2 regions of the Pelagibius sp. 7325 genome follow, and region 2 is predicted to be linked to the other one. Evidence: predicted binding sites of a transcription regulator. Region 2 holds the regulator's gene; the other holds the start of a gene.
What was found. Region 2 encodes HrcA, which represses chaperone genes, less so after heat shock. Its sites were predicted from a motif close to GTTAGCACTCNCCNNNGGNGAGTGCTAAC; they were not measured.
Positions count from the first base shown of each region.

Region 1: groES (co-chaperone GroES) is a predicted target of HrcA. The motif match lies at 3,439-3,467, and genes of this name have one in related genera.

Region 1 is NZ_JBBKAH010000006.1:149,164-154,848, forward strand. It holds gene WDC82_RS16750 (BMP family ABC transporter substrate-binding protein) at 1-711, opposite strand, end outside; gene WDC82_RS16755 (hypothetical protein) at 1,467-1,703, shown strand; gene WDC82_RS16760 (sugar kinase) at 1,808-2,719, shown strand; gene WDC82_RS16765 (hypothetical protein) at 2,804-3,319, shown strand; gene groES (co-chaperone GroES) at 3,502-3,825, shown strand; gene groL (chaperonin GroEL) at 3,859-5,502, shown strand.
Region 2 is NZ_JBBKAH010000002.1:924,241-929,925, reverse strand. It holds gene dnaK (molecular chaperone DnaK) at 1-283, opposite strand, end outside; gene WDC82_RS06385 (hypothetical protein) at 519-755, shown strand; gene WDC82_RS06380 (alpha-ketoglutarate-dependent dioxygenase AlkB) at 760-1,404, shown strand; gene grpE (nucleotide exchange factor GrpE) at 1,401-2,051, opposite strand; gene hrcA (heat-inducible transcriptional repressor HrcA) at 2,138-3,214, opposite strand; gene rph (ribonuclease PH) at 3,444-4,163, shown strand; gene rdgB (RdgB/HAM1 family non-canonical purine NTP pyrophosphatase) at 4,197-4,799, shown strand; gene hemW (radical SAM family heme chaperone HemW) at 4,818-5,685, shown strand, end outside.

The DNA of each region.
Region 1 (5,685 bases), on a different contig from region 2:
GTCGACACCGATGGCGAATTCGCCGCTGTCCTCGGCGGTCTGGTAGACGCCGACGCCGGTGCCGCCGGCCGCCGCGTAGATCACGTCGACGCCGCGGTCGAACTGACTCTTGGCGAGCTCGGACCCGCGGGTCGGGTCGTTCCACGCCGAGGGGGTGGTGCCAGTCATGTTCTGCACCACCTCGGTCTCGCCGCTGACATGCTTGGCACCCTGCTCGTAACCGCAGGCGAACTTGCGGATCAGCGGAATGTCCATGCCGCCGATGAAGCCGACCTTGCCGCTGCCGGACTTCATGGCGGCGATCATGCCGACCAGGAAGGATCCCTCGTGCTCCTTGAACACGATGGAACGCACGTTCGGCAGGTCGACCACCGCGTCGATGATGGCGAATCGGGTATCGGGGAATTCCTTGGCCACCTTTTCCATCGCCGGCGCCTGGGCGAATCCGACGCCGATCACCGGGTCGGCGCCGCGCTGCGCCATGCGCCGCAGGGCCTGCTCGCGCTGGGTTTCGTTGGTGACCTCGAATTCACGGTATTCGATGCCGGTTTCCTTCTTGAACTGCTCGACCCCGTTGTAGACGCCCTCGTTGAAGGACTTGTCGAACTTGCCGCCCATGTCGAAGACGACAGCCGGGTTGATCTCCGCAGCGGACGCCAAGGAAGTGGAAACCAGCAGGGCCGCTGCCGCGGCCACGACTTTGCGTAACATGAAGATGCCTCGCCTGAGTTCTTGTTGTTCGCTTCATTTCGCGGCGCGCGCGGGCCACCCCTGGCGGGGTTGCAACCGCCGCGCACAAGAATCTACGCTAGCATGATCGCCCGGAAGCGCCAGTTGAAAGTGCCCGCCGCCTTGCGGCACTGCAACAAGCAATCCCCCGCGGAAGTTGACCAAAAAAAGAAGACCGGGCCGCAAGCGGGCCCGGTGAGTTCGGCTAGGGATCTAGTAACCACTTGAAGCGGGCCCTGCCGCGAGGCAGGGGGCGGTCCCGGCCGAAGCTGGTTCCGCCATTCCGGGCGGGGCGGCCCGGCCACGTTCCGGCGCTAGGGGGCTGAAACCGGAGCCATGAAACCCTCAAGCATCGCCATCGCCCCGCAGCGGCCCGAAGACCATCGGCCTGGAGCGGCCGGAAGAACCTGCCGACGACCGCGACACCCGCAACGGTAGTGCGCGAATGTTAGAGGGATTTGTCCACACGATGACAATCCTGTCACAGCGCGCTGGCGCCAGTGCCCGCTCCGGCTCCCGCAGTGCAACCATTGCCGCCGTCGCCGGCTACTCCATAGCACTCTGAAATTTATACGGAATGTCACAAATAAATCAGTTCGTTTTCACGCAAACGGGCCAATATGCGGAAGAACGAAAACGCGGCGGAACGCGCCGCCTAAGGCATCCGCAGGGGAAGGGGGAAGTTTCGGTCGATGAGCAAGTCCTCATAGGACAATAGAACAGGAAAGGCAGATCTGATGATCGAGCAGCGCAGCGTCCTGAAACGGCTGAACGAGCAACCCGTTACCGAAACCGCCAGCTGGGTCCTCGGCGAACCCAGCATGCAGGAGATGCTGATCGATCCGGTGATTCACGCGGTGCTGCGCCGCGACGGCCTCACCCTCAACGACCTGATTCAGGCTGTCACCCAAGCGCGCGGCCGCCTCGCCGCCGGCATTGCGGCCAGGCAGATTCACGCCAGCGACGCCGCCTGACCCGACCGTGCCGCCCGCTCTTGCGCAGCCTTGAAGCAACCGCTATTGCCTGAGGCATCCGGCAGCAGAAGCATGCCGCGAAGAACAGGAAGCGGGGGCGGGGCATGTTGAGGATCGCGAGCATCGGCGAGTGCATGATCGAGCTGTCGGAGACGGCCGACAGCAGCGGGCAGATGCGGCGCACCTTCGGCGGCGACACCCTCAATACGGCGGTCTATCTGGCGCGCTCCCTGGGCGAAACGCCCGCCTCGGTGCACTACGTCACCGCCCTGGGCGATGATCCCTTCAGTGCGGAAATGCTGGCCGCCTGGCAGCGCGAGGGAATCGACACCGCCCTGGTGTTCCGCCTGCCCGGCCGCCTGCCGGGGCTCTACATCATCCGCACCGACACGGCCGGCGAGCGCAGCTTTCATTATTGGCGCAGCGCGGCGGCGGCGCGCGAGCTGCTGCGCGCCGAGCAGGCGGAAAGCCTGGCGTCGGCCCTCGGCGGCTTCGACCTCGTCTATCTCTCCGGCATCACCCTGGGCATCCTTGACGGCGAGAGCCGGCAGCGCCTCTTCGCCCTGCTGGAGGCGCTGAAGCACGCCGGCTGCCGCATCGCCTTCGACACCAATCACCGCCCGCGCCTGTGGCAGAGCCGCGCCGAAGCACAGGAAGCGGTGAACCGCGTGCTGGGTCTTGCGGCCGTCGCCCTGCCGACCTTCGACGATGAGACAGCGCTGTTCGACGACCCGGACCCGGAGGCCACTGCCCGGCGCCTCCACGGCCTGGGCGTCGAGGAGGTGGTGGTGAAGTGCGGGGCCGCGGCCTGCCTCGTCAGCCTGCACGGCCAGCAGGCGTGGGTCGCCGCTGAGACCGTCGCCCGGCCGGTTGACACCACCGCCGCCGGCGATTCCTTCAATGCCGCCTATCTGGCCGCCCGCCTGGGCAGCGCGGACCCGCAGGCCGCCGCTGCGGCCGGTCACCGCCTCGCCGCCCGCGTCATTGCCCACAAGGGCGCCATCATCCCGGCCTGACCTCCCAAGGGGCGCCAAAAATTTGGCGCGCTGACGGCGCCCGGCTACACTGTGGCCAACGAAGACTGCACTTGGGGAGGAACGATGACCCGGGATTCCGTCTTGCGGGCGGCCCTTCGGGGCTGGCTGGCGGGCTGCGTGATCGGGCTCGCCGCCGCCCCCGCCCTGGCCGACACCCAACCGATCGAGGGTCACGAGAACTGGAAGCTGGGCATGACCCTGGCCGAGGCCGAGGCCGCCGAGCCGCGCGCGGAGCGCCGCGACTGCGCCGGCGCGACCTGTCTGCTGTACGCCGACGAGCGCTTCCCCACCACCGAGGTCGACGTCTCCGCCCGTTTCGATGCCGCCGAAATGCTGGACGTCATCGTCGTCATCATGAAGCCGCAGCCCGGCGGCAACCGCTGCAAGCGGATCTCCGCCCAGCTCGCCGCCTTTTATACCGCCGCCCATGGCGAAACCATGCCGATCAGCGCCGAGGCCTGGGTGTGGACCACCCCCGAGGCTTCCCTGACTCTGCTCAACCACTGCGACAGCGACCCCCAAGGCGTCATCAACATCCTCTTCGAAGACCTCGGCAAGCCCGGTGGCGTCGCGCAGTAGCGCAAAAAATCTTTTTTATCAGAGAATTGGCTCATCCCTGCGGGCGCCGCCGGGGCGCGCAAAAACTTCCGCACGATTCCCCTTGAAAGCCTCTCGGGAAGGGCCTAAATCGGGCGGGAATTAGCACTCGCCAACAGGGAGTGCTAACACTTCGAGGCACAGATCAACCCAGGGGAAATCCCATGAAATTCAGACCTTTGCATGACCGCGTCGCGATCCGCCGGATCGAGGAAGAAGAAAAGACCGCCGGCGGCATCATCATCCCCGACACCGCCAAGGAAAAGCCGAGCCAGGGCGAAGTCATCGCTGTAGGCCCCGGCGCCCGCAACGAGAAGGGCGAAGTGGTCGCCCTGGACGTGAAGGTGGGCGACACCGTGCTGTTCGGCAAGTGGTCGGGCACCGAGGTGAAGATCGACGGGCAGGACCTGTTGATCATGAAGGAATCCGACATCATGGGCGTGATCGACGGCGCCAAGGGTGCAAAGTCCGCCAAGAAGGCGGCCTGACCCGCTTAGGCGCCCTATAAGGAGTAGGCTACAATGGCTGCTAAAGACGTCAAATTCTCTACCGATGCCCGTGAGCGCATGCTGCACGGCGTCGACATCCTGGCCAATGCGGTCAAGGTGACGCTGGGCCCCAAGGGCCGCAACGTCGTGCTCGACAAGTCCTACGGCGCGCCGCGCATCACCAAGGACGGCGTCACCGTCGCCAAGGACATCGAGCTGAAGGACAAGTTCGAGAACATGGGCGCCCAGATGGTGCGCGAAGTGGCGTCGAAGACCAGCGACATCGCCGGTGACGGCACCACCACCGCCACCGTGCTGGCGCAGGCCATCGTGCGCGAAGGCGTGAAGTCGGTCGCCGCGGGCATGAACCCGATGGACCTGAAGCGCGGCATCGACCTGGCCGTCGCGACCGTTGTCGAAGACCTCAAGAAGCGTTCGCGCAAGATCAGCTCCAATGCGGAGATCGCCCAGGTCGGCACCATCTCCGCCAATGGCGACAGCGAGGTCGGCGGCATGCTGGCCGAGGCCATGGAGCGGGTCGGCAACGAAGGCGTCATCACCGTCGAGGAAGCCAAGTCGCTCGAGACCGAACTGGAGGTCGTCGAGGGCATGCAGTTCGACCGCGGCTACCTCTCGCCCTACTTCGTGACCGACGCCGAGAAGATGCAGGCGGTTCTGGACGACCCCTACGTTCTGATCCACGAGAAGAAGCTCTCCGGCCTGCAGACCATGCTGCCGCTGCTGGAAGCCGTCGTGCAGTCCGGCAAGCCGCTGCTGATCATCGCCGAGGACGTCGAGGGCGAGGCCCTGGCGACCCTGGTGGTGAACCGTCTGCGTGGCGGCCTGAAGGTCGCCGCCGTGAAGGCCCCGGGCTTCGGCGACCGCCGCAAGGCCATGCTGCAGGACATCGCCGTCCTGACAGGCGGCACGGCGATCTCCGAAGACGTCGGCATCAAGCTGGAAAATGTCGGGCTCGACATGCTGGGCCGTGCCAAGCGGGTCATCATCACCAAGGATGAGACGACCGTGGTCAGCGGCGCCGGCAAGAAGGCCGACATCGCCGCCCGCTGCAGCCAGATCAAGGCGCAGATCGAGGACACCACCTCGGACTACGACCGCGAGAAGCTGCAGGAGCGTCTGGCCAAGCTGGCCGGCGGCGTGGCCGTGATCCGCGTCGGCGGTGCCACCGAAACCGAGGTGAAGGAGCGCAAGGACCGCGTCGACGACGCCCTCCACGCCACCCGTGCCGCGGTCGAAGAAGGCATCGTGCCGGGCGGCGGCGTCGCGCTGCTGCGCGCCGCGAGCAAGCTCGACAAGCTCGAGGCCTCCAACGAGGACCAGAAGGTCGGTATCCGCATCGTGCGCCGCGCCCTCGAGGCCCCGCTGCGCCAGATCGCCGAGAACGCCGGTACCGATGGTTCGATCGTCATCGGCAAGGTGCTGGACAACAAGGACGCGAACTGGGGCTACAACGCCCAGACCGGCCAATACACCGACCTGGTGAAGGCCGGCGTCATCGACCCGACCAAGGTCGTGCGCGCCGCCCTGCAGCATGCGGGCTCGGTGTCCGGCCTGCTGATCACCACCGAAGCGATGATCGCCGACAGGCCCGAGAAGAAGGGCCCGGCGATGCCCGGCGGCGGCGGCATGGGCGGCATGGGCGACATGGACTTCTAAGCGTCCGACCCAGCCAAGCTCCACGTGCAGTCTCGAAGGGGCCGGTTTCGACCGGCCCCTTTTTCTATTGGCATCATCGCTTGCCGCCGGCATGGCGCCGACGGACGTTCTGCTTTGGCGGCGTAATCGCGGCGGAGAGGCCTTCTTCACAAAATGAGACGTCGTCTAGACCATTCAAAAAGA
Region 2 (5,685 bases):
TGACGATCTTATAGGAAACCAGCCCCATGTCCTTCTTGGTCAGGGGATCGTCGAAGCGCCGCCCGATCAGGCGCTTGATGGCGAAAAGGGTGTTTTCCGGATTGGTCACCGCCTGGCGCTTGGCCGGCTGGCCGACGAGGCGCTCGTCGGAATCCGTAAAGGCGACCATCGAAGGCGTGGTGCGCGCGCCCTCGGCATTCTCGATAACCTTGGCGTCTTTGCCGTCCATGACCGCGACACAGGAATTCGTCGTGCCGAGATCGATACCAATAACCTTACTCATTTTAGCTCCTCACTTCGATCAGCAGACCCCTTGGGCGGCCCGGTCTGACGGCGCCACCCGGCGGATCCCCGCCAATGAGAGTTCATGACCATGGGTTCTGGGCTTATATAAGCAGCGTCCCGCCCGCTGCAAGTCGCAAAGCAGGCCGACCGGCGGGCGATAACAGGCCGAAAAATGCCGTTCCTGGCGCGCCGGAGCCATGCCGGAAGCGGCAAGCGAAACGAAAGCGGAACAGATGCCGGAGCCACAGCAAGAACGCGATCCCCGGAACGACCCCCTCTACCGTGCCATCCTCTGGGTTCTGGTGGCCAGCGTGCTGGCCGGCGCGGGGCTGACCCTGACCGGCGAGGCTCTGTTCGGCAGCCGCGCACTCGCCACCGTCGGCCTCGGCATGGCGGTCGTCTGCGGCGCGCTCTATTGGCTGCTGCGGCTGCGCGCCCGCCACGCCGCCAGACGGGAAGAGGAGCGGTAGGCACGTGGCCGCGCCGCCCGAAGGTTTTCGTTATCTGCCCGGACTGCTGGGCCCGGACGCCCAGGCGGCGCTGGTCGCCGCGCTGCGCTGCATCGCCGGCGAGGCGCCGCTCTACCGCCCGGCCATGCCCAAGAGCGGGCGGCCGTTCTCGGTGCGCATGACCAATGCCGGCAGCCACGGCTGGTACTCGGACAAGGAGACGGGCTACGGCTATATCGGGCGGCATCCCGGGACCGGGCAGCCCTGGCCGGCGATCCCGCCGGCGCTGCTGGCCCTGTGGCGGGAGGTTTCCGGCTACCCGGCCGATCCCGAATGTTGCCTGGTGAACGTCTACGCGCCGGAGGCCCGCATGGGCCTGCACCGCGACGAGGACGAGGACACCTTTGCCGCGCCGGTGGTCTCGCTGTCCCTGGGGGATTCCGCCGTCTTCCGCATCGGCGGGCCCACAAGGCGCGGGCCGACCACGTCGCTGAAGCTGCACTCCGGCGATGTCGTAGTGCTAGCCGGCACGGCGCGCCTCGCCTACCACGGCATCGACCGGATCCTCGGCGGCTCCAGCCGCTTGCTGCCGCCACACGAATGGGGCGGTGGCGGGCGCATCAACGTCACCCTGCGGCGGGTGACCCGCCCGCCCGAGGAAACCTCTTAAGCCTGGGTATCTACCGTGCCACCCGGCTTGGGCTCGCTGCCCGCCTTGGGGCCGCCTTTGGAGATGCCGACGCGGGCCGGGCGCAGCAGCCGGTCGTGCAGGCGGTAGCCGGGCTGAATCACCTGGACCACGGTGCCCACGGGCTTTTCCGGATCTTCCATCTCGAACATCGCCTCGTGCAGGTGCGGATCGAGCTTCTCGCCCAGCGGATTGATCGAGCGGATGTTGTGGCGTTCGAAGACCGACAACAGTTCCTTCTGGGTCATCTCGACACCGAGGCGCAGGTTGCCGAACTGCTCGTTCTCCGCCGCCAGATCCGCCGGCACGCTTTCCAGCGCACGCTGCAGGTTGTCGGCGACGGCCAAGAGGTCCTTCACCACCGCCGCAGCGGCATACTTCACACTGTCCTCGCGCTCACGCTGGGCGCGGCGGCGCACGTTCTCCGTCTCCGCCATGGCGCGCAGCAACTGGTCCTTCAGCGAGGCGACCTCGCCTTCCAGCAACGCGACCGGATCCTCGTCCGGCGAGATCGCGCCAGCATGCTTCATGTCGGAGAGATCGACCAGCGGCTCGTCGCCGAGGTCGACCGGGGAGTCGGTGGCCTCGTTCTCGTTCATCGCCGGGTCCTGCTTCTTTTCTTCAGCCATTGCGAAACGGCTACTCCTTTCAAACCTTGCTTAACTTCAAACATTTTGCTGCGTGAACCGTCGCCCGACCCAGTTACCCGACCCAGTTACCCGACAAGGCGGCCGATCAGCTTCGCGGTGTAGTCCACCATCGGAATGATGCGCGCGTAGTCGATGCGTGTCGGCCCGATGACGCCGATGGCGCCGACGACCTTTTGCTGGGAATTGCTGTAGGGCGCAATGATCATCGAACAGCCGGCGAGCCCGAAGAGCTCGTTCTCGGCGCCGATGAAGATCTGCACGCCCTCCGCCGCGCCGGTGAGGTCGAGCAGGCGGATGAGCGCGTCCTTGGTCTCCAGCAAGGTGAACAGCTGGCGGATCCGCTCCAGGTCCTCCAGCGCGTTCACGTCTTCCAGCAGCTGCGACTGGCCGCGCAGAATGAGCGCGCCGCCCTTGCCGCCATGGCTGCCGCCCCAGCTGGCGAGGCCACGCTCGATGACCCGCGAGGTGAGGGCGTCGAGCTCGGCGCGCTGCTGGTCCAGCTCCGTCAGGATGTCGGCGTGGGCTTCCTCCAGGGTGCGCCCGGTCAGGCGCGCGGAGAGGTAATTGCTGGCCTCCACCAGGGAGGAGGCGGGCAAGCCCGCCGGCACGTCGATGATGCGATTCTCGACCACGCCGGAGACGGTGATCAGCACCACCAGCGCGCGGCCCGGGCCGAGCGAGACGAACTCGATGTGCTTCAAGGGGTCGCCCAGCTTCGGCGCAACCACCAGGCCGGCGCAGCGCGAGAGCCCGGAGAGTGTCTCCGAGGCTTCTTCCAGGACCTCAGAGAGCGAGCGCCCGTCGGCGGCCATCTGGCTTTCGATCCGGGTGCGCTCCTCCTGGGTCAGGTTGCCGATCTCCAGCAGGCCGTCGACGAACAGCCGCAGGCCGAGATCGGTCGGCAGGCGCCCGGCCGAGGTGTGCGGCGCGAACAGCAGGCCGAGATCCTCCAGATCCGCCATCACGTTGCGGATGGTCGCCGGCGAGAGGCCAAGCCCAAGGGAGCGCGACAGCGTGCGCGAGCCGACCGGGGCGCCGGTTTCCACGTAGGCGTCCACGATATGCTTCAGGACGTCCCGCGAGCGGTCGTTAAGGCCGCGGATCGCGGAGGCTTTGGCAGCTATGTCGAGCGGTCTGGTCATCTCGTGTGCGATATTTCCTGTGTTCCGCGAATGTAGTGAGCCCCCCTCCTAGGGTCAACGTAAGGTCAAAGGAGGCGAAACGCGCCCGGAATCGCGCGAACTGGACGGAAGCGGCGCCATGGTCTAGCTTGCGCGCCGCCGGAGGGCCCCTTGACGCTTGTTGGGAGCATCCTTTCGAGCCATTTCCCTCCCCGTGCCCCAGTAAAGAGCCCAAAACAAAGGAAACTTCATGCGTCCTTCCGGCCGTGCCATCGACCAGCTGCGCGATATCGTGCTGGAAACCAACGTGAACAAGTACGCCGAAGGGTCCTGCCTGGCGCGCTTCGGCGACACCCACGTGCTGTGCACTGCGTCCATAGAGGAATCCATTCCCGGCTGGCTGCGCAATTCCGGCCGCGGCTGGATCACCGCCGAATACGGCATGCTGCCGCGTTCGACCGGAACGCGCACCGACCGCGAGGCGGCCCGCGGCAAGCAGAGCGGGCGCACCCAGGAGATCCAGCGCCTGATCGGCCGCTCGCTGCGCGCGGTCACCGACCTGAAAGGCTTCGGCGAGCGCCAGATCCGAGTCGACTGCGACGTCATCCAGGCGGACGGCGGCACCCGCACCGCCGCCATCACCGGCGGCTACGTGGCGCTGCACCTCGCTTTCCAGCACCTGAAGCAGATCGGCGTGCTTGAAAAGCTGCCCTTCACCGACCAGGTTGCCGCCGTCTCCTGCGGCATCTTCGGCGGCCAGGAGGTGCTGGACCTGGATTACGCTGAGGATTCCACGGCCCAGGCGGATGCCAACTTCGTGCTGACCGCCGGCGGCGGCGTCGTCGAGGTGCAGGGCACCGCCGAGGACGTGCCGTTCAGCCGCCAGCAGTTCGAGGAGCTGCTGAACCTGGCCGAGAAGGGCGTGAAGGAACTCTGCCGGCACCAGGCAAAAGCCCTGGGCCTGGCCTGATCGAGAAGGGTTTTCCCCGTGAGCGATACCCGCATCGAAGGTTTCCGGCCCGGCGATAAGCTGGTGCTGGCCACCCACAACAAGGGCAAGTACCGCGAAAATGCGGCCCTCTTGGCGCCCTACAGCCTGGAGGTTCTCTCCGCCGGCGATCTCGGCCTGCCGGAGCCGGAAGAGACCGGCGCGACCTTCGAGGAGAATGCCGTCCTGAAGGCGCGTGCTGCGTGCGAAGCAACCGGTCTGCCGGCCATCGCCGACGATTCCGGTCTCGCAGTGCCGGCGCTGAATGGCCAGCCCGGCATTTACACCGCGCGCTGGGCCGGTACCGACCGCAACTTCTTCGTGGCCATGAAGCGGGTCCACGACGAACTGGGCGACAATCCGGACCGTCGCGGCTTCTTTTGCTGCAACCTCTCGGTCGCCTGGCCGGACGGCCGCACCGTCTCCTTCGAGGGGCGCGTCGAAGGCACTTTGGTCTGGCCGATCCGCGGTGAGCGCGGCTTCGGCTTCGACCCAATGTTCCAGCCCAGGGGCTACGGGGTCACCTTCGGCGAGATGGAGCCGGAGAAGAAGGAGGCCATGAGCCACCGCGCCGTCGCCTTCGCCCAGCTGGCCGGGGCCCTTCTGCGGAAGCCCTGAGAGCATGGACGCCGCGCCATGAATGCCCGCACCGAAGCAGGGTTCGGCGTCTACCTGCATTGGCCGTTCTGCAAGTCGAAGTGCCCCTACTGCGACTTCAACAGCCACGTGCGCGAGAGCGTCGACCAGGAGCGCTGGCGCCGCGCCCTACTAAGCGACCTGGAGCACGCGCGCGAAAAGAGCGGTCCGCGCGCGGTCACCTCGGTCTTCTTCGGTGGCGGCACGCCTTCGCTCATGCCGCCCGAAACAGTCGCCGCGGCGATCGAGACCATCGACGCCCTCTGGGGTCTCGCCCCCGGCACCGAGGTGACGCTGGAGGCCAACCCGACCTCGGCGGAGGCCGAACGCTTCGGCGGTTTCGCCCGCGCCGGGGTAAACCGCCTTTCCATCGGGGTACAGGCCCTCGACGATGCAGCGTTGAAGTTCCTCGGTCGCCAGCACTCGGCGGCGGAGGCGTTGCGGGCGCTGGATCTCGCCCGCGCGGCTTTCCCGCGGCTCTCCTTCGACCTCATCTACGCGCGACCCGGCCAGAGCGCCACGGCGTGGCGGACCGAACTGGCCGAAGCGCTCGCCCTCGGCCCGGAGCACATTGCGCTCTACCAGCTCACCATCGAGGAGGGCACGGTGTTCTACGGCGCCTGGCGGCGCAGCGAACTGGTGCTGCCGGAGGAGGATGCGGCGGCCGTGCTCTACGAGACGACCGCGGCACAGCTGGCAGCCGCCGGACTGCCGGCTTACGAGATCTCCAACCACGCACGCCCCGGCGGTGAATGCCGCCACAATCTCACCTACTGGCGCTACGGCGACTACGCCGGCATCGGACCCGGCGCCCACGGCCGCCTGACCTTCGGCGGCGAAAAGCACGCGACGCGCCAGCACCGCGCAC